2 regions of the Cupriavidus phytohabitans genome follow, and region 2 is predicted to be linked to the other one. Evidence: predicted binding sites of a transcription regulator. Region 2 holds the regulator's gene; the other holds the start of a gene.
The links. Region 2 encodes HrcA, which represses chaperone genes, less so after heat shock. Its sites were predicted from a motif close to TTAGCACTCNNNNNNNNNGAGTGCTAA; they were not measured.
Positions count from the first base shown of each region.

Region 1: the regulator HrcA is predicted to act here: its motif matches at 2,570-2,596, upstream of rpoH (RNA polymerase sigma factor RpoH).

Region 1 is NZ_JAGIQB010000018.1:67,981-77,128, reverse strand. It holds gene J8I34_RS14760 (ABC transporter ATP-binding protein) at 1-360, shown strand, start outside; gene ybiB (DNA-binding protein YbiB) at 455-1,447, shown strand; gene J8I34_RS14750 (pirin family protein) at 1,458-2,336, opposite strand; gene rpoH (RNA polymerase sigma factor RpoH) at 2,691-3,620, shown strand; gene J8I34_RS14740 (SCO family protein) at 3,723-4,337, opposite strand; gene cyoE (heme o synthase) at 4,464-5,408, opposite strand; gene J8I34_RS14730 (COX15/CtaA family protein) at 5,405-6,508, opposite strand; gene J8I34_RS14725 (SCO family protein) at 6,519-7,169, opposite strand; gene J8I34_RS14720 (SURF1 family protein) at 7,245-8,027, opposite strand; gene J8I34_RS14715 (twin transmembrane helix small protein) at 8,145-8,354, shown strand; gene J8I34_RS14710 (cytochrome c oxidase subunit 3) at 8,480-9,148, opposite strand, start outside.
Region 2 is NZ_JAGIQB010000016.1:88,633-97,780, reverse strand. It holds gene J8I34_RS13610 (rhombosortase-dependent MprA family serine protease) at 1-1,219, opposite strand, end outside; gene J8I34_RS13605 (hypothetical protein) at 1,355-1,798, opposite strand; gene recN (DNA repair protein RecN) at 1,866-3,614, opposite strand; gene J8I34_RS13595 (NAD kinase) at 3,692-4,609, opposite strand; gene hrcA (heat-inducible transcriptional repressor HrcA) at 4,713-5,750, shown strand; gene hemH (ferrochelatase) at 5,854-6,969, shown strand; gene J8I34_RS13580 (RNA-binding S4 domain-containing protein) at 6,966-7,361, shown strand; gene J8I34_RS13575 (hypothetical protein) at 7,449-7,622, opposite strand; gene grpE (nucleotide exchange factor GrpE) at 7,895-8,449, shown strand; gene J8I34_RS13565 (thioredoxin family protein) at 8,537-8,974, shown strand; gene J8I34_RS13560 (phospholipase A) at 9,002-9,148, opposite strand, start outside.

The DNA.
Region 1 (9,148 bases), on a different contig from region 2:
ATTGCCCGCGCGCTGGCGATGGCGCCCAAGGTGCTACTGATGGATGAACCCTTCGGCGCGCTCGATGCGCTGACGCGCGCGCACCTGCAGGACGCGCTGCTAAAGATCGTCGACCAAACCCGCAGCACGGTGGTGATGGTCACGCACGATGTGGACGAGGCCGTGCTGCTCGCCGACCGCATCGTGATGATGACCAACGGCCCGGCCGCCACCATCGGCGAGATCCTCAAGGTCGACCTGCCTCGTCCGCGCGACCGCGTGGCGCTGGCCGACGACAAGGACTACCACGCCTGCCGTACCGCGGTGCTGGACTTTCTCTACCGCAAGCAGCGCAATCCCGCACTGCAGGAGGCAGCCTGAGCGTGCTCCCCGCCGTCGCGCCCGTCGGCGGCGATGGGCGCGACGGCGCTGCTCCGCTATCATGAACCCAGAACCGACTCCTCCCCACGCCGCCATGACCACGCCAGCCAACCCGTTTTCCGCCGCCCGCTATATCAAGGAGGTCGGCCGTGGCGTCAACGGCGCGCGGGCACTGCCGCGCGACGATGCCAAGATCCTGTTCGACGCGATGCTGGCCGGGCGCGTGTCCGACCTCGAGCTGGGCGCGATCCTGATGGCCTACCGCATCAAGGGCGAGGCCCCGCACGAGCTGGCCGGCATGCTCGAGGCGGCCCATGAACACTGCCAGCCGCTGCCCGCGCCGCCCGAGCGCCCGGTGGTGGTGATCCCCAGCTATAACGGCGCGCGCAAGCAGCCGAACCTGGTGCCGCTGCTGGCGCTGCTGCTGGCTCGCGAAGGCATCCCCGTACTGGTGCACGGGACGCGCGTCTTCAATGACCGCGTCACCAGCATGACCCTGTTCGGGGCGCTGGGCATTCCTTTGTGCGCCAGCACAGCCGAAGCCTCGGCACGTCTGCGCGAGACTGGCGGTGACGGGCCGCTGGCGGTGCTGCCGGTCGATGTGCTGTCACCCGGCCTGTCGCAGCTGCTGGAGCGGCGCACGGTGATCGGATTGCGCAATTCCTCGCATACCGTGGCCAAGATGCTGCAGCCGGTTGGCGAGCACACGCCGGCCGAGGCATTGCGCCTGTACAGCTATACCCACCCGGAATACCGCGAAACGCTGACCGACTATTTCTCCCACGAACCGGCCAACGTGCTGCTGGCACGTGGCACCGAGGGCGAAGTGGTCGCCGATGCGCGGCGCAACAGCCGCATCGACTGGTTGCATGAAGGGCATCAGCAGACGCTGGTCGATCCCACCGGCGGTTCGCTGGCTGAAGTACCGGAACTGCCGCCCGGCAGTGATGCCGGCCTGACGACAGCATGGATCCGGCGCGTGCTCGATGGCACCGTGCCGGTGCCGGCACCGATCGCCACACAGGTCGAAGCCATCCGCGAGTGCCTTAAGCTGGGCACCCGCGTCACCTGGGCCAGTCCGGTCTGAGCCAGGCGGCTCAGGGCTTGCGCGCTGGCAGCGGGATGCGCTCGCGCTCGTCGCCCGGCACGCGCGGGAACTGGTCGTCCTCCCAGAGTTTGGCGGCAGCCTCGATGGCCTCCTTGCTGCTGGCCACGAAATTCCAGTAGATAAAGCGGCGGCCGTCGGTGGCATCGCCGCCCAGCAGCATCACGCGCGATGGCGCCGTCGCCATCAGCGTGGCCGGCTGCCCGGGCGTCAGCACCACCATGTGCTCGGCCGGCAGCGGCTCGCCGTCCAGGGACACCGCGCCGTCCACCGGGTAAATGCCGCGTTCCGCATGCTCGGCCGGAATTTCTACGCTCGCGCCGGCGTCCAGTTTGATCGCCACGTACAGGGTGCGGCTGAAGACCTTGACCGGCGAAGTCTTGCCGAAGGCATCGCCGGCGATCACCACCATGCGCACCCCTGGCCGCTCGACGCGCGGCAGCGTTGCCGCAGGATGGTGGGAGAAGGACGGTTCGTCGGTTTCGTGCGACTTCGGCAATGCCACCCATGTCTGGATGCCGTGCAGGCGCGCGCCTTCGGCTCGGACGTGATCGGGCGAGCGCTCCGAATGGACGATGCCGTGGCCGGCGGTCATCCAGTTGACGTCGCCCGGCCGGATCGCCTGCTCGCTGCCGAGGCTGTCGCGGTGAATGATCTCGCCTTCGAACAGGTAGGTGACAGTCGCCAGCCCGATATGCGGATGCGGACGTACATCGGCACCCTCTCCCGGCGGCATCTGCACCGGCCCCATATGGTCGAAGAAGATAAACGGCCCGACCGTCTGGGTCGCAGCGGCCGGCAGCAGGCGGCGCACGGTGAAATCGCCCAGGTCGCGCACATGCGGCTTCAGCAAGTGTTCGATAGCAGACATAACTCCTCCAGTGTGAGAGAGGCTCGCAAGCATGCCAGCTTGCCGCCGCTTGCGTCGAGTGTAGGCGCTGGCGAAACGAAGCATTCCATTCGCATGCAGAACCGGCGGCCGCACACGGGCTCTAATCAGAGGTGTGCCAAGCCTCGGGTGTCCCTGACGCCGCTTCATAGCTCGTCAGCTATGTAATATGTAAAGTCGATCGAAGGGAACTATCAAGGCCATTGGGACTCCAATTAGCACTCACCCGGTTGGAGTGCTAAGATGTGTTTCAGTGCCGCCGCCGCTCCCTCTCCCATAAGGAAGCGCGGGGCATGACCCGGCAATCCAACCGCCGGATGCGAAAGGAGCGATTGAGTGAACGCAGTCTTGTCTGCCGACCAAACCCTGACGACTACCCGTCTGCCGACGGCGCCCCATAGCGGGAGCAGCTTTGCGCTGACCTTCCCGGCGACCGTGGGCAATCTCGACAGCTATATCCAGGCTGTCCACCGGATTCCGTTGCTGACCGCGGAGGAAGAGCAGCGCCTGGCGCGCGATCTGCGCGATAACGATTCCGTCGATGCCGCCCGCCAGCTGGTGATGTCTCACCTGCGCCTGGTGGTGTCGATCGCCCGGCAGTACCTGGGCTATGGCCTGCCGCATGCCGACCTGATCCAGGAAGGCAATATCGGCCTGATGAAGGCTGTGAAGCGCTTCGATCCCGAGCAAGGCGTACGCCTGGTCTCGTATGCGATGCACTGGATCAAGGCCGAGATCCACGAGTACGTGCTGAAGAACTGGCGCATGGTCAAGGTGGCGACCACCAAGGCCCAGCGCAAGCTGTTCTTCAACCTGCGCAGCCACAAGCAGGGTTCGCACACGTTCACGCCGGAGCAGGTCGAGGCCGTCGCGCGCGAGCTGAACGTGAAGCCGGAAGAAGTGATGGAGATGGAAACCCGCCTGTCGGGCGGCGACCTCGCGCTGGAAGGCCAGGTCGACGACGGCGAAGAGGAATTCGCCCCCATCGCCTACCTGGCGGACAACCACAACGAGCCGACGCGCGTGCTGGAAGCCAAGCGCCAGGACCGCATGCAGGTCGAGGGCCTGGAAGAAGCGCTGGGCCGGCTGGACGAGCGCAGCCGCCGCATCATCGAGGCACGCTGGCTGAACGTGTCCGACGACGGCTCGGGCGGCGCCACGCTGCATGAGCTGGCCGCCGAGTTCGGCGTCTCGGCGGAGCGCATCCGCCAGATCGAAGCCGCGGCGATGAAGAAGATGAAAGGGGCGCTGCAGGCCTTTGCCTGATCCGGGGCACCCATGCAAAAAGCCGGTCCAGCAGGACCGGCTTTTTTTCGTCTTGGCCACCTCGGTGCGACGTTATGCCGCACCGCGCGGATACCTGAGGCGTCAGGAAAGCAGCTGCTTCAGGTCGTGCGCGATCGGCTCGGGCCCCTGGCCGTGGCGGATGAACAGCCGCAACCGACCCTCCGGATCGAACACATAGCTGCCGGCCGAGTGATCCACCGTGTAGTTGTTGGGCGAGCTGCCCGGCACCTTGGCGTAGAACACCTTGAAGTCCTTGGCCAGCTTCTGCAGCGCGGCGTCGTCGGCCGGGCGCAGCCCCAGGAAGCGCGGGTCGAACGCCGGCACGTACTGCGCCAGCAGCGCCTGCGTGTCGCGCTCCGGATCGACAGTGACGAACAGCACCTGGACACGGTCGGCATCCGGACCCAGCTGCTCCATCACTGCCTTGAGCTCGGCCATGGTGGTCGGGCACACGTCCGGACAATGGGTGTAGCCGAAGAACATCACCACCGCCTTGCCCTTGAAGTCGGCAATGGTGCGGACCTTGCCGTTGTGGTCAGGAAGCGAGAAATCCTTGCCGAAGTCCGCGGCGCCGCTGATGTCGACATTGCGGAACGATGCCTTCTGCTGCCCGCAGGCGGCCAGCGCCAGCGCGAGCGCGGCGAGCAGGGAAAAGCGGCGGAAGGCGGCGAACAGGCCGGAAGCGGGTCTGGGCATGCGCGAAAGCTTGTGGGTAGCGGTCAGCAGTGGAAACGTCGGCGAAAGCACCCAGTATCGCCGATGGCGCCGCAGCGCCGCGCCGGCCGCGACAAGATGCCGCAGCCCGCAGCGTGGCAAGGCAGGTCAGACCTGCGGCACGAACTTGAAGTAATGGTCGACCAGCAGCGCCGCGAACAGCAGCGACAGGTACAGGATCGAGAAGCGGAAGGTGCGTTGCGCCAGCTCGTCCGAGTAGTTGCGGTACATCTTCCACGCGTAGGCCAGGAAGCCGCCGCCCAGCGCCAGCGCGGCCGCCAGGTAGATGTAGCCGCTCATGCCGTAGACGAACGGCAGCAGCGTCGCCGCGATCATGATCAGCGTGTACAGCAGGATATGCAGCAGCGTGTAGCGCTCGCCGTGGGTCACGGGCAGCATCGGCAGGCCCGACTTGGCGTAGTCGGCGCGGCGGTACAGCGCCAGCGCCCAGAAGTGCGGCGGCGTCCACGTGAAGATGATCAGCACCAGGAACCAGGCCTCGGCCGGCACCTCGCCGGCAACGGCGGCCCAGCCCAGCGCCGGCGGCATCGCGCCCGACAGCCCGCCGATGACGATGTTCTGCGGCGTGGCCGGCTTGAGCAGGATCGTGTAGACCACCGCATAGCCCAGGAACGTGGCAAAGGTCAGCCACATCGTCAGGTCGTTGGCGAACTCGTGCAGCATCCACATGCCCGCGCCGCCCAGGATCGCGGAGAACACCAGCGTCTGTGCCGTGGTGATCTCACCCGTGGCGGACGGGCGCCAGGCGGTGCGGCGCATCAGCGCGTCGATCTTCTGCTCGACCAGGCAGTTGATGGCGAAGGCGGCGCCGGCAAGCAGCCAGATGCCGGCGGCACCGCCGATCAGCACGCGCCACGGAACCATGCCGGGCGTGGCCAGGAACATGCCGATGATGGCGCAGAAGACTGCCAGCTGCGTCACGCGCGGCTTGGTCAGGGCGGCATATTGTCGGGACAGGTGCCGTATCCGGCTCAGCTTGCCCAGCGAATGGGGGTGTGTAGCGGTAACCACGGAAGGGGTCTTGTCTTTCATGTGGCGCGGGCAGCGTTCGGCACAGGGGCGGGAGCGCGGGCAGCCCGGGTCGCGAGCCCTATATTGTAGTGGAGGCGGACCAGCAGCAGCAGGAGCACCGCCGCGCCGCCGTTATGGGCGACCGCGGCGACAAGGGGCCAGTCGAACACGATATTGGACATCCCGGTCGCGAGTTGCAGCACCAGCATGCCGAGCAGCCAGCCTGCCTGCCGGTGCAGCCCCTCCAGCCGGCGCGCACGCAAGCCGAACCACGCCAGGTAGCCCAGCACCACGAATGCGAAGCCCCGGTGCACCCAGTGGATCGCCACCAGCGCCGCGTGCGGGATGTAGTCCCCATCGGCCGTCATGCCAAGCTGGCGCCACAGCGTGAAGCCGTGCCGGAAATCCATCTCGGGCACCAGCTGCCCGTTGCACAGCGGGAAATCCGTGCAGGCAAGCACCGCATAGTTGGTGCTGACCCAGCCGCCCAGGAAGATCTGGACCGCCAGCAGCAGCAGGCCGATGCGCACCGGCCAGTGCAGCCGCACCGCCTGGGTCGCGACCGGGTGCGGCGGGTCGCTGCGCGAGCCCAGCCGGATCAGCGCCGCCAGCAGGCCCATGCCCAGCATCAAATGCGTGACCACGATGATCGGCTGCAGCTTCATGGTCACGGTGAACGCGCCGAACGCACCTTGCACGCACACCAGCACCAGCACGCCGGTGGCGAACCACGGCGACTGCTTCAGCTCGCGGCGCTTGACCCAGGCCAGCACCATCAGCGCGATGATCAGCACGCCCACTGCCATGGCGAAGTAGCGATGGATCATCTCGATCCACGCCTTCATCAGCGTCACCGGGCCGCTGGGCAGCGCGGTCTCGGCCGCATGGATCGGCTCCATCGCGGCGTGCGGGTTGGAGTGGCCGTAGCAGCCCGGCCAGTCCGGGCAGCCCAGGCCGGAGTCGGTCAGCCGCGTGAAGCTGCCGAACATGATCAGGTCCAGCGTCAGGAACGCGGTGATCCAGACCAGCTTGCGGTACTTGTTGCGATCGCCCTTGACCAGCACGTAGCTGAGCGGCAGCAGTGCGATCAGGACGCCGATGATGGCCAGTTGCAGCAGCATGCCCGTTCCCTTAGCCGATGCGCGAGACCTTGAGCAGCTTCTTCAGGTCGCCGCTCAGCTTCTTGGGGTCCGGATCCTGCGGGAAGCGCATCATCAGGTTGCCGAGCGGATCCACCAGGAAGATGGTGTCCTCGGCACGCTTGCCCGCTTCGGCCGGCAGCCATTGCTGCGCCACCTGCCGGTCGATGCGCAGGAAACGCACGCCGGCATAGGGCTCGTTGTAGGCGGCGCGCAAGCGCTCGTCGACCTTGCCGTCATCGGTGATCAGCCACACCGGCACGATGCGCTCGCGGTCCTGTCCCTGTCCGGCGCGGATCTGGCGGATGGTGAAGAGCTTTTTGGCGCAGGCTTCATCGCACGCGGATGGATCGGCCGTCACCAGCAGCCACTTGCCGCGGTACTGCTCCAGCGGCACGGCGTTGCCCTGCTCGTCGGTGACGCGCACCGGCGGCATCGGCCGTTGCGGATCGACCAGCGCGCCGTAGTTGGTGGCGCCGCCCCTGGGCTTGATGACGTAGTAGGTGAAGTAAGAGGCGATCACCGGCGAGGCGCACACCAGCAACAGCATCAGCATCTGCAGGCGGCCGCGGCGCGTGCGCGCGTCGATGCGGGGATCCTGCGGCGTGGCCTGGATCGCCGGGGCTGGGTCTTGCTGTGCCATGGGAGTACGTCCGTCCTTTTTCATCTGCAGTCAGGGCTCGTCCGGGAACCTGCCCGGGGCGAGCCTGCCCTTCGTTCATGCGTTGTTGCGGGCCACGGGCGATGCCGCGCGCCGGCGCGCGCGCCAGCCCAGCACAGCCACCAATACCACCGTCAGCGCGGCCAGGCCGAACCACTGGAAGGCATAGCCATAGTGCCGGTCCGCGCCCGCGTCGGCCGGCGCCCAGTCGCGAGCGAGGCCGTCGCCGGTATCGTTGCGCTGCGCTACCACCAGCGGCTGCAGCGCCAGCCCGGTTTCGGCGGCGTAGTCGGCGATTTCCAGGTTCTGGCGGATCTTGCTGCCGGCCTCGGCGCTGGCCGCCTGGCCCAGGCCATACACCCGCGGCACTGCCGCCAGTGCCGTGCCTTCGACGGTCACCTCGCCCTCGGGCGTCGGGAACGGCGCGATCCGGGTGCGGTCCTGTGCATCGCGCGGCAGCCAGCCGCGCAGCACCAGCACCGCCCGCCTGGCGCCTGCACCCCCTTGTGCCGGGCCGATCACCAGCGGCGTGACCACCAGGAAGCCGGCACGGCTGTCGCCGCTGCGGCCACCCGTGCCGTGGGGGCGATTATCCAGCAATACGGTGTGGGCCGTGTCGAAACGCCCCGTGACCCGGACCCTTCGGTCCGTCACAACTTGTGACAGCGGCGCGGCGCCCAGCTCCACCGGCGGCTGCGCCGCCAGCGCCTGCAGCCGCGCGGCGCGCGCCTCTTTCTCGTGCGCGCGGTTGAGCTGCCAGTTGCCAAGCGCGGCGGTCACGGCGATCACCACCAGCGCGGCGGCCAGCGGCAGCACGCCGAGGATGCGGCCCGCCTTCATTGCGCCGACATACCCGGCGGCATGCACGCGGGCACGGTGCGATAATGTGCAGAACCGTCATCCATCGCGGCCACTACTACGAGACTGCGGCAAGCTCCGCTGCCAACCCGCCCCGCCATGCGCTTCGTCATCATCGTCGCCTTCATCCTGATCATCGCCAGCCTGGCCTCCGCCCTGTTCTTCATGATGCGCGACCGCGGCAAGACGCCCAACATGATGCGCTCGCTGATGCTGCGCGTAGGCTTCTCGGTGGCGCTGTTCCTGTTCATCCTGTTCTCGAGCTGGATGGGGTGGATCCACAGCACGGGCATCCGCATGGCGCCCTGACGGGCCGCATGGCTTGAGGCCAGCGCAAAAGAGAAACGCCGCAGGCTGCCGGGCCTCCTGCGGCGTTTCTCTTTTGCGCTGGCGCCGGGCGTCCCGCTGCTGGGACGACCGGCGGGTACGGCAGCTTACAGCCAGTACACCACGACGTAGAGCAACAGCCACACCACGTCAACGAAGTGCCAGTACCAGGCGGCGCCTTCGAAGGCAAAGTGGTGATCCGGCGTGAAGTGGCCCTTGAGCACCCGGCCCAGCACCACCGCCAGCATGATCGCGCCCATGGTCACGTGGAAACCGTGGAAGCCGGTCAGCAGGAAGAAGGTCGAACCGTAGATGCCCGAGGTCAGCTTCAGGTTCAGGTCCTGGTAGGCGTGCATGTACTCGTACACCTGCAGGCACATGAAGATCGCGCCCAGCAGGATGGTCAGCACCATGCCCTGGATCAGCTGGTTGCGCTTGCCGGCCAGCAGCGCGTGGTGCGCCCAGGTCAGCGTCAGGCCCGACATCAGCAGCAGCGCGGTGTTGATGGTCGGGATCGGCCACGGCCCCATGGTCTGGAAAGATTCCACCACGCCGGCCGGTCCCACGTTCGGCCACACCGCGGCGAAGTCGGGCCACAGGATCTTGTTGTTCAGGTCGCCCAGCCACGGCATGGCGATGGCGCGGGCATAGAACAGCGCGCCGAAAAAGGCCGCGAAGAACATCACCTCGGAGAAGATGAACCAGCCCATCGACCAGCGGAACGAGAGGTCGATGTTCTTGCCGTACATCCCGCCTTCGGACTCGCTGATGGCGTC
Region 2 (9,148 bases):
CGCCGCCCGGCGCGCTGATCGCCACCTGCGGGCCGACATTGGCATAGGTCGCGTTCTCTCCGTCGTTGGCATGGGCCGTAACCGCGATCACGCCGCTGCAGTCGGCCGGCGCCTCGACCGCGCTGCGGTTGTTGCCCGCCGCCGCCACCACCACCACGCCGCGCGCGTTCAGGTCGTTGACCGCCTGCTGCTCGATGCTGCTGCACTTGCCGCCGCCGAGGCTGATATTGACCACGCGCGCCGGCGTGGGATTTGCCGGCACATCAGGCACCGGCAGGCCGCCGGCCCAGCGCATGCCATCGACGGTATCGGACAGCAGCGCACCGCACCGCCCCGAAACCCGCACCGGCAGGATGCGCGTGCTCCAGTCCACTGCGGCGATGCCTTCGCCGTTGTTGGTGATCGCGCCCATCACGCTTGCCACACGCGTGCCGTGCCAGCTGTTGGTGGTGGCTTCAGTGGTCGGCGAGGAACTGCCCGGGCAGGTGAAGCCGACCGGGACATTGTCGCCAGAGTCGGTGGCGTCGCCGTCGCGCCCATCGTAGTCGTTGGAGACGGTGGTGGTGCTGATGAAGTCATAGCCCGGCAGCAGCCGCGCGGCCAGGTCGGGATGGGGCAGCGTGCCGGTATCGACCACCGCGATCACGATGCCGCTGCTGCCGCGCGTGCGGTCCCAGGCGCGCGGCAGGTTGACGCCGCCGACTGTGGTGCCGGTGCCCATCAGGTACGGCTGGTTGGCGCGGAATTCCGGGTCGTTGGGCAGGGTGTCATGCAGCCGCAGCCAGCGGTCCGGCACGGCGTCGGCCACGCGCGGATCCTGGCGCAGGCGCGCGGCGGCGGCTTCCGGATCCGTGGCGAGTTCGTCCGGCACCTGCAGCAGGTCCATGTTGCCGCCCATGGGCCGGCGCAGCGTGGCGGCAATGCCGGTGCCCTCGCGCAACTGCTGCAGCCGGCTTGTTGCCTGCGCCGGCTCGGTCGACGCGGCCGGTGCCTTGCTGGCGGCGTCAGGCGTGACGATGGAGGCCGTGCCATCGCGCCAGCGCACGATGATCTGGCCGGTGTATGTGGATGCCGCGGTGGATGCCGCGGTGGAGGCGCTGGCCGCGAATGCCGCGTTGGTGGGTGCCGCGGCGCACATTGCGGCGATGGCGATCACGGATGCCCGCCATCGATAAACCGGGATGCAGCGACGGAAGACAGACTGCGCGGGATGCGGCATGTATTCCTCCAGGTGCACTCTGCGAGGCATGGGCCGCGCAAGGGGGTGTTATGTAGGGAATACGATCCGCCGCGGTTGCGCAAGGCCTGCCGAAGGTCTAGAACCCGCCGCTTGCGGACAAGGCGGGGCGCCGGCTCAGCTCTTGGGCATGTCCCTGCTGGTCGGCATGGTGCGGTTGGGCTGGATCAGCCGGTCCGGTTCGGCGGTCTCGATGCGCGGGGTTGCGCGCAGCGTATCGACCGCCTGGTCGAGCGTGGTGCCGGGCGCGGCGGAGATCGCCGTGACCAGCCAGACTCCACCCGACATGGGGCGCTTGACCACGTAGCGGATCGGACCCTTGATCCCGGCGAGCAGCTTGCCGGCATCCTCGGACATGTCGACCGCGGGCGGCTTGAACTTGACCATGATGTCGCCGAGCGCGCGGTCGTCAGTGATGCTGCCGGGCGGCGGGGCAGAGGCCCCGGACTGCGCCTGGCAAGCGGACAGTGCCAGCAGTGCTGCCGTGGCCGCGGTGGCCAGGGCCAGTACGGCGCGCAAGGGGCGGTGGCGGCGGCCTGCCGGCGGCGCGTGGCGGGTCATGGTGGGACTCCTGTGAAAGTTGGTTCGGTAGGCCGATGCGGGCGCGACGTGCGAGGCGCGGGAGGCGTCAGCCGGCGGCGCGGCGGCCGCGCCGGCTTTCCTTTGCCGTGCCGCGCACCGCGGCGCCGGCCTGGGCTTCGGCGCCTTGCGCCAGCATCTCTTCGGCATGCTGCAACGTGGTCGCGGTGACGGTGGCGCCGCCCAGCATGCGCGCGGTCTCGACCACGCGCCCGGCCGGGTCGAGCATGCGGATGCGCGAACGCGTGACCGAGCCATCGCCGCCATCGGTGGTTTCCTTGCTGACGAGCAGGTGCGTGCCGGCCTGCGCGGCGACCTGCGGCAAGTGGGTCACGCACAGCACCTGGCGCGCGCGGCCCAGTTCCTGCAAGCGCCGGCCGACCACTTCGGCGACGGCGCCGCCGATGCCGGTGTCGACTTCGTCGAAGATCAGCGTCGGCGTGGGCGAGGCCTCGCTGGTGATCACGGAGATCGCCAGGCTGATGCGCGCCAGCTCGCCGCCGGAGGCGACGCGCGCCAGCGGCCGCGCGCTGACGCCGGCATGGCCGGCCACCAGGAACTCGACCTGCTCCAGGCCGTAGCTCTGGCCTTCTTCCAGCGTGTTCAGCGCGGCGACGAAGCTGCCGCCCGCCATCGACAGGCCCTGCATGGCGTCGGTGACCGCGGCCGACAGCGCCTGCGCCGCCTGCGAGCGCGCATGGCTCAGGTGTTGCGCCAGCGTCAGGTAGGCGGCCTTGGCAGCGGCTTCGCGCGCCATCACCTTGTTCAGGTCCTGCGCGGCCTGCAGGTCGTCGAGCTGCTGGCGGCGCGCCAGCAGCTCATCGGGCAGCTGCTCGGGAGGCAGGCGGTACTTGCGCGCGGTGGCGTGCAGCGCCTGCATGCGTTCCTCGACGGCCTGCAGCCGTTCCGGATCCAGTTCGAGCCGGTCGACGTAGCGGGTCAGCGAGTGCGCGGCTTCCTCGGCCTGCACCTGGGCCGGCTCGAGCGCGGCCAGCACGTCGCGCAGCGCCGGGTCGACGTCGGCCAGCTGCTGCAGCCGGTGCACGATCGTGTTCAGCGCCGACAGTACCGAGCCGTCGGCCTCGGACAGCGCGTCCAGCGCCGCGCGGCTGCCGTCGATCAGCCCGGCGGCGTGCGACAGGCGGTTGTACTCGGCCTGGATCTCTTCCCATTCGCCAGGCTGCGGGTTGAGCTTGTCGAGCTCGCCCACCTGCCACTCCAGCCGCTCCCGTTCGAGCTGCATCTCGCGCGACTGGTGCTCGACGGCCTCGCGCTGGCGCACGCAGGCGCGCCACGCGCGCCAGGCCTCGGCCACCGCGCCGGCCTGCTGGGTCAGCCCGGCGTGGGCGTCGAACAGCAGGCGCTGCGCATCCGGGCGCAGCAGCAACTGGTGTGCGTGCTGCCCGTGGATGTCGACCAGCTGGTCGCCCACTTCGCGCAACTGCGCCAGCGTGGCAGCGGCGCCGTTGATAAAGGCCTTGCTGCGGCCGCCGGCATCGACCGTGCGGCGCAGCAGCACCGAGCCGGCGCCGTCATCGTCCTCGGCGTTGAGTTCGCGCTCGGCCAGCCAGGCGTCCAGCGCCGGGTGGGTCGAGAAGGTGGCGCTGATGCTGGCGCGCGCGGCGCCTTCGCGTACGATGCCGGCGTCAGCACGCTCGCCCAGCACCAGGGCCAGGGCGTCGATCAGGATCGACTTGCCGGCGCCGGTCTCGCCGGTAAAGACGGTGAAGCCGGAGGTGAAATCCAGGTCGAGCGTGTCGACGATGACGAAATCGCGGATGGACAGGCTGCGCAGCATCGTGGCGGGAAGTAGGATCGGTCCGGAAGGGCGGGCTGGCGTCGGATGGGGTGGCTAGCTCGGGCTCTGGGGGCGGCTCAGAGGCGGTTGTCTTCGGACGGGTACTCGTGCCAGTGCAGCTTCTTGCGCAGCGTGGCGTAGTAGTTGTAGCCCACCGGGTGCAGCAGGTTGATGCTCTTCTCCGAGCGCCGCACCACGATGCGGTCGCCGGGCAGCAGAGACGTCAGCGACTGCATGTCGAAGTTGACGCTGGCGTCGCGCGCGCTGGCGACCTCGATGGTGACCTCGGCATCGTGCGGCAGCACGATAGGCCGGTTCGACAGCGCGTGCGGGGCGATCGGCACCAGCACCACGCCCGACAGCGTCGGATGCAGGATCGGGCCGCCGGCGGACAGCGCGTAGGCGGTCGAGCCGGTCGCGGTCGACACGATCAGGCCGTCCGAACGCTGGTTGTACATAAAGTAGCCGTCCACGGACACCGCCAGCTCGACCATGCCGGAAATGCCAGAGCGGTTCACCACCACGTCGTTCAGCGCCAGCGCGGAAAAAATGACGCTGTCGTCGCGTACCACGCGCGACTCGAGCAGCAGCCGGTTCTCGGCCTCGTAGCGGCCGTCGAGCATGTCGGGCAGCACCGTGTGCACTTCTTCCAGCGCGATGTCGGTCATGAAGCCGAGCCGCCCGTGGTTGACCCCGATCAGCGGCACGTCGTAGCCCGCCAGCTGGCGGGCGATGCCCAGCAGTGTGCCGTCGCCGCCCAGCACCACCGCCACGTCGGCGTGCTGGCCGATTTCCTCGGCCGACAGGGCAGGGTAGGCGGTCAGCCCGGTGGCCAGCGCGGTCTCGCGCTCGAACACCACATCCTGGCCGTTGCGCAGGATATAAGAGGCGATTTCCTCCAGCGGTCCTTCGATGCCGGCAGTCGAGTAGCGGCCCACCAGGGCGACGGTGTTGAACGAAGTGCGCAAGGCGCTGGCTCTCTGGGGCGCGGACATGCCGGGATTAGACCATACCGCCGCTGACGTTGCCAGCAGGCGGCGCCGCCGCAACCCAGGCGGAGCGCCAGAAGGTCTAAAACTTGCGTAAAATCGGGACATCATGGATGAACGTTCCAAAACGCTGCTCAAGACCCTGATCGAGCGCTACATCGCCGAAGGCCAGCCGGTCGGGTCCCGCACCCTGTCGAAGTACTCGGGGCTGGACCTGTCGCCCGCGACCATCCGCAATGTGATGTCCGACCTGGAAGAAATGGGCTTTATCGCCAGCCCGCACACGTCGGCCGGCCGCATCCCGACGCCGCGCGGGTACCGGCTGTTCGTCGATTCCATGCTGACGGCCAAGCCGCTGGAGCACAACGCCGACCTGGCCGAGCTGACCGGCCAGATCCAGGGCCAGCTTGGCGCCCAGCAGCTGGGGCCGCAGCGCATGATCACGACGGCAGCACGCACGCTGTCCAACCTGTCGCACTTCGCCGGCGTCGTGATGACGCCCCGGCGCGCGCAGGCGTTCCGGCAGATCGAATTCATGCGCCTGTCCGACAAGCGCATCCTGCTGATCATTGTCAGTCCCGAGGGCGATGTGCAGAACCGGATCATCCAGACCGAGCTGTCATACACCCCGGCCCAGCTGATCGAGGCGGCCAACTACTTCAACTCGCACTACGCCGGCATGAGCTTCGACACCGTGCGCGGCCACCTGCGCCTCGAGCTGCAGGACCTGCGCCGCGACATGTCGCAGCTGATGCAGGCTGCGGTCGAGGCCGGCAGCGTGGCCGAGGACGAGGAAGACGACCACGTCTATATCAGCGGCGAGCGCAAGCTGCTGGAAGTGGAAGACCTGTCTTCCAGCATGGACAAGCTGCGCCGTCTGTTCGACGTGTTCGAGCACAAGACCAGCCTGCTGCAGCTGCTCGACGTCTCCAGCCACGCGCAGGGCGTGCAGATCTTCATCGGCGGCGAAAGCCAGCTGGTGCCGCTGGAAGACATGGCGGTCATCACCGCGCCGTATGAGGTCGACGGGCAGATCGTCGGCACCCTCGGCGTGATCGGCCCGACACGCATGGCGTATGAGCGCGTGATCCCGATCGTCGACATCACCGCGCGGCTGCTGTCCAGCGCACTGAGCCAGAACCAGTGACGCGGCTGGCCGGTCTGACAAGCTGCCCCATTCCTACCGAGCGCCGCCAGCGCCGGCGCGCCGCCATGGCGCGCTCCCGGCAGTGCCCCAACCCGGAAGCGACATGACGTTTTCACCTGAACCGGTCTACCAGCACGGTCAGGCGCCACGCACGGCGCTCCTGCTGGTCAACCTGGGGACCCCGGATGCGCCCACGCCCAAGGCGGTGGGGCGTTACCTGAAGGAATTCCTGTCCGACCCGCGCGTGGTCGAGATCCCGCGTGCAGCCTGGCTGCCGCTGCTGCATGGCGTGATCCTGCCGCTGCGCTCGCGTGCGTCGGCGCTGAAGTACGAGTCGATCTGGCTGCGCGAGGCGCACATGACCGGTTCGCCGCTGCTGGTCTACAGCGAGCGCCAGGCGCATGCGCTGCAACGGCTGCTGAACCAGAACGGCCACGAGGTGACGGTGGCGTGCGCCATGCGCTACGGCAACCCGTCGATCGCCTCGGTCATGGAGGCGCTGCGCCGCCAGGGCTGCGAACAGGTGCTGGTGCTGCCGATGTACCCGCAGTACTCGGGCACCACTACCGCGACCGCGTTTGACGAGGTCTTCCGCGTGCTGGCCCAATGGCGCAACCAGCCCGAGCTGCGGCTGGTCAAACATTTCCATGACCATCCGGCTTATATCTCGGCGCTGCACCAGCAGGTCGGCGGCTACTGGTCACGGCATGGCATGCCCGACTTCGCGCGCGGCGACAAGCTGATCCTGTCGTTCCACGGCGTGCCGCGGCGCACGCTCGAGCTGGGCGACCCGTATCACTGCGAGTGCCTGAAGACGGGGCGGCTGCTTGGCGACGCGCTGGGCTTGCAGCCGGGACAGTATCAGGTGACGTTCCAGTCTCGTTTCGGCAAGGCGGAGTGGCTGCAGCCGTACACCGCCCCGACGCTGGCGGAGCTCGGCAAGGTCGGCGCCGGCCGGGTCGACGTGTTCTGCCCGGGCTTCCCGGCGGACTGCATCGAGACGCTGGAGGAAATCGCGATGGAAGGGCAGACCGAATTCAAGGTCGCGGGCGGCAAGGATTTCCACTTTATTCCTTGCATGAACGACTCCGCGCCGTGGGTGGCCGCGATGGCGGAGATTGCCCTGCAGCATCTGCAGGGATGGCCGCTCAAATCGCCGCACCCGCATGAACTGGAAGCGCGCCGCGCGCGCGCGCAGACCCGGGGAGCCGCAGCATGAACGTGGATTTCGAAGCGCATGCGCGCCAGCGCATCGACAAATGGCTATGGTGCGCGCGCTTCTTCAAGACGCGCTCGCTTGCGGCCGAGGCGGTGGAGCGCGGCAAGGTGACCGTCAACGGTCAACTGGTCAAGAACTCGCGCGAAGTGCGGCCAGGCGACAAGGTCGCGCTCGAGGCACACCAGCAGCGCTGGGAACTGCAGGTGAAGGGCATTGCCCCGGCGCGCGGCCCTGCACCGGTGGCGCAGACGCTGTATGAAGAAAGCGTCGACAGCCAGGCGCGCCGGCAGGCCGAGGCAGAGCGCCGCCGCCTGCAGCCGGAGCCCGCCGCGCAGTTGCAGGGCCGCCCGACCAAGCGCGACCGCCGCCGCATCGATGATTTCCGGCACTGACGAGGGCAGGAATGACACGCGGCGGCGCCGGCAGGATGCCGGGGCCGCCGCGGTGCGGGCGTGTGTGCCGGAAAGTTGCGCGGGCGCCTATTCCTGCGAGACTTCCTGGCTGACGATAGGAATGATGTAGTGCTTGAACACCGCCTTGCCACTGCCATACTCGGTATCGCGCGGCGTGAAGGCGCCGGACAGGCAGATAAAGGCGGTCATGACCGCCAGGGCGGCCACGAGGCAGAGCGTCACGACTGGCAGCTTGTGCATGGCCAACCTTTCGGAAGAGGCACAAAAATGAACCATCTCCGGCTCCCGGCATTTTTGTCATTTTTCTTCTTGTGAATGTTAGTGAGTGCAGTGCAGCAAGGCAATAAGGCCTCAATTGCATAACTCCCGCCTTTGTAACCGCTTGTTTCAGCGTCTCGCCGGCGCCACTCTTGAAATCCGGCGCGATGCCACCAATTGCCGCTAAACACGCCGATTGACCCACCGCGGCCGTGCCCACGGACGGCCGCGCCAATGCATTGATACGGACCGACATGGAAGAACAGAAGCAGACGCCATCCACCCCGACGCCCAACGACGAAGCCAGCACTGCCGCCGCGCAGGAGAACGCTGCGCCGGAGGCTGCCGCCGTGGAAGACGTGGCGGCCCAGCTGGCCGCCCTGGAAGCCAAGGCGCGTGAGCATTACGACCTGTACATGCGCGCGGTCGCGGAAGGCGAGAACATCCGCCGCCGGGCGCAGGAAGACGTCACCAAGGCCCACAAATTCGCCATCGAGAACTTCGCCGACAACCTGCTGCCGGTGATGGACAGCCTGCAGGCCGCGCTGGCTGACGGCTCCGGCGACATCGCCAAGCTGCGCGAAGGCGTCGAACTGACCGCGCGCCAGCTGGCTGCCGCGTTCGAGCGCGGCAAGATCGTGGAACTGAACCCGGTCGGCGAGAAGTTCGACCCGCACCGCCACCAGGCCATCTCGATGGTGCCGGCCGACCAGGAACCCAACACCGTCGTCACCGTGCTGCAGCGCGGCTACACCATTGCCGACCGCGTGCTGCGCCCGGCGCTGGTGACGGTGGCGGCACCGAAGTAAGCCGGACTGCTCTTGGCTGCTGACGTTGCGCCCGGTGCCATTCAGGCCCGGGCGTTTTGCTTTTTTTGCCTTTGCGGGAGCCAACCCATGTCAGGCGAATCGCCCGCCGGCGTGTCATCCGCGGGCCAGGCCGCGGCACCACACCTCGACCACCGCGCCTTCGAGGCCTTCGGCATGCGCCAGGTCGACGATGCGAGCATCGACGCCGCGATTGCTCAGGCCGGCGATGCGCTGGTGTGCGTGTTCTTCTGGGGCGTGGATTGCTTCAATTGCGAGATGGCAAAGAAGGCCATGCTCGCCAATCCCGAGCCGATCCGGGCGCTTGGCCTGCACTGGCTGCACGCCAACGTCTATGCGCATCCCGCGCTGGGCAAACGCTTCGGCCTGCACGGCATCCCGGTGTTCATGTTCTTCCAGAGCGGCAAGAAGCTGGGCCGTGCCACCGGCTGGCATGGCCACGGCCAGTTTGCTGCCGCCGTCGCCAATGCACGGCTGAAGGCGGACGGCAAGCCGCTGGCGGGCTGAACTGGCAAGCCAGCGGCGGCAGGGGCATTAGCGCGACAGCGCGTAGCCGATGCGGAACTGCCAGGGCAGCTTGTGGTTGTAGTCGAGCAGGCTTTCGCCGTAGCCGACGAAGTAACCCGCCATCAGGTAACCCGCGGTGCCCGGCAGCAGCCGCGCCAACGGATAGGTGACCTG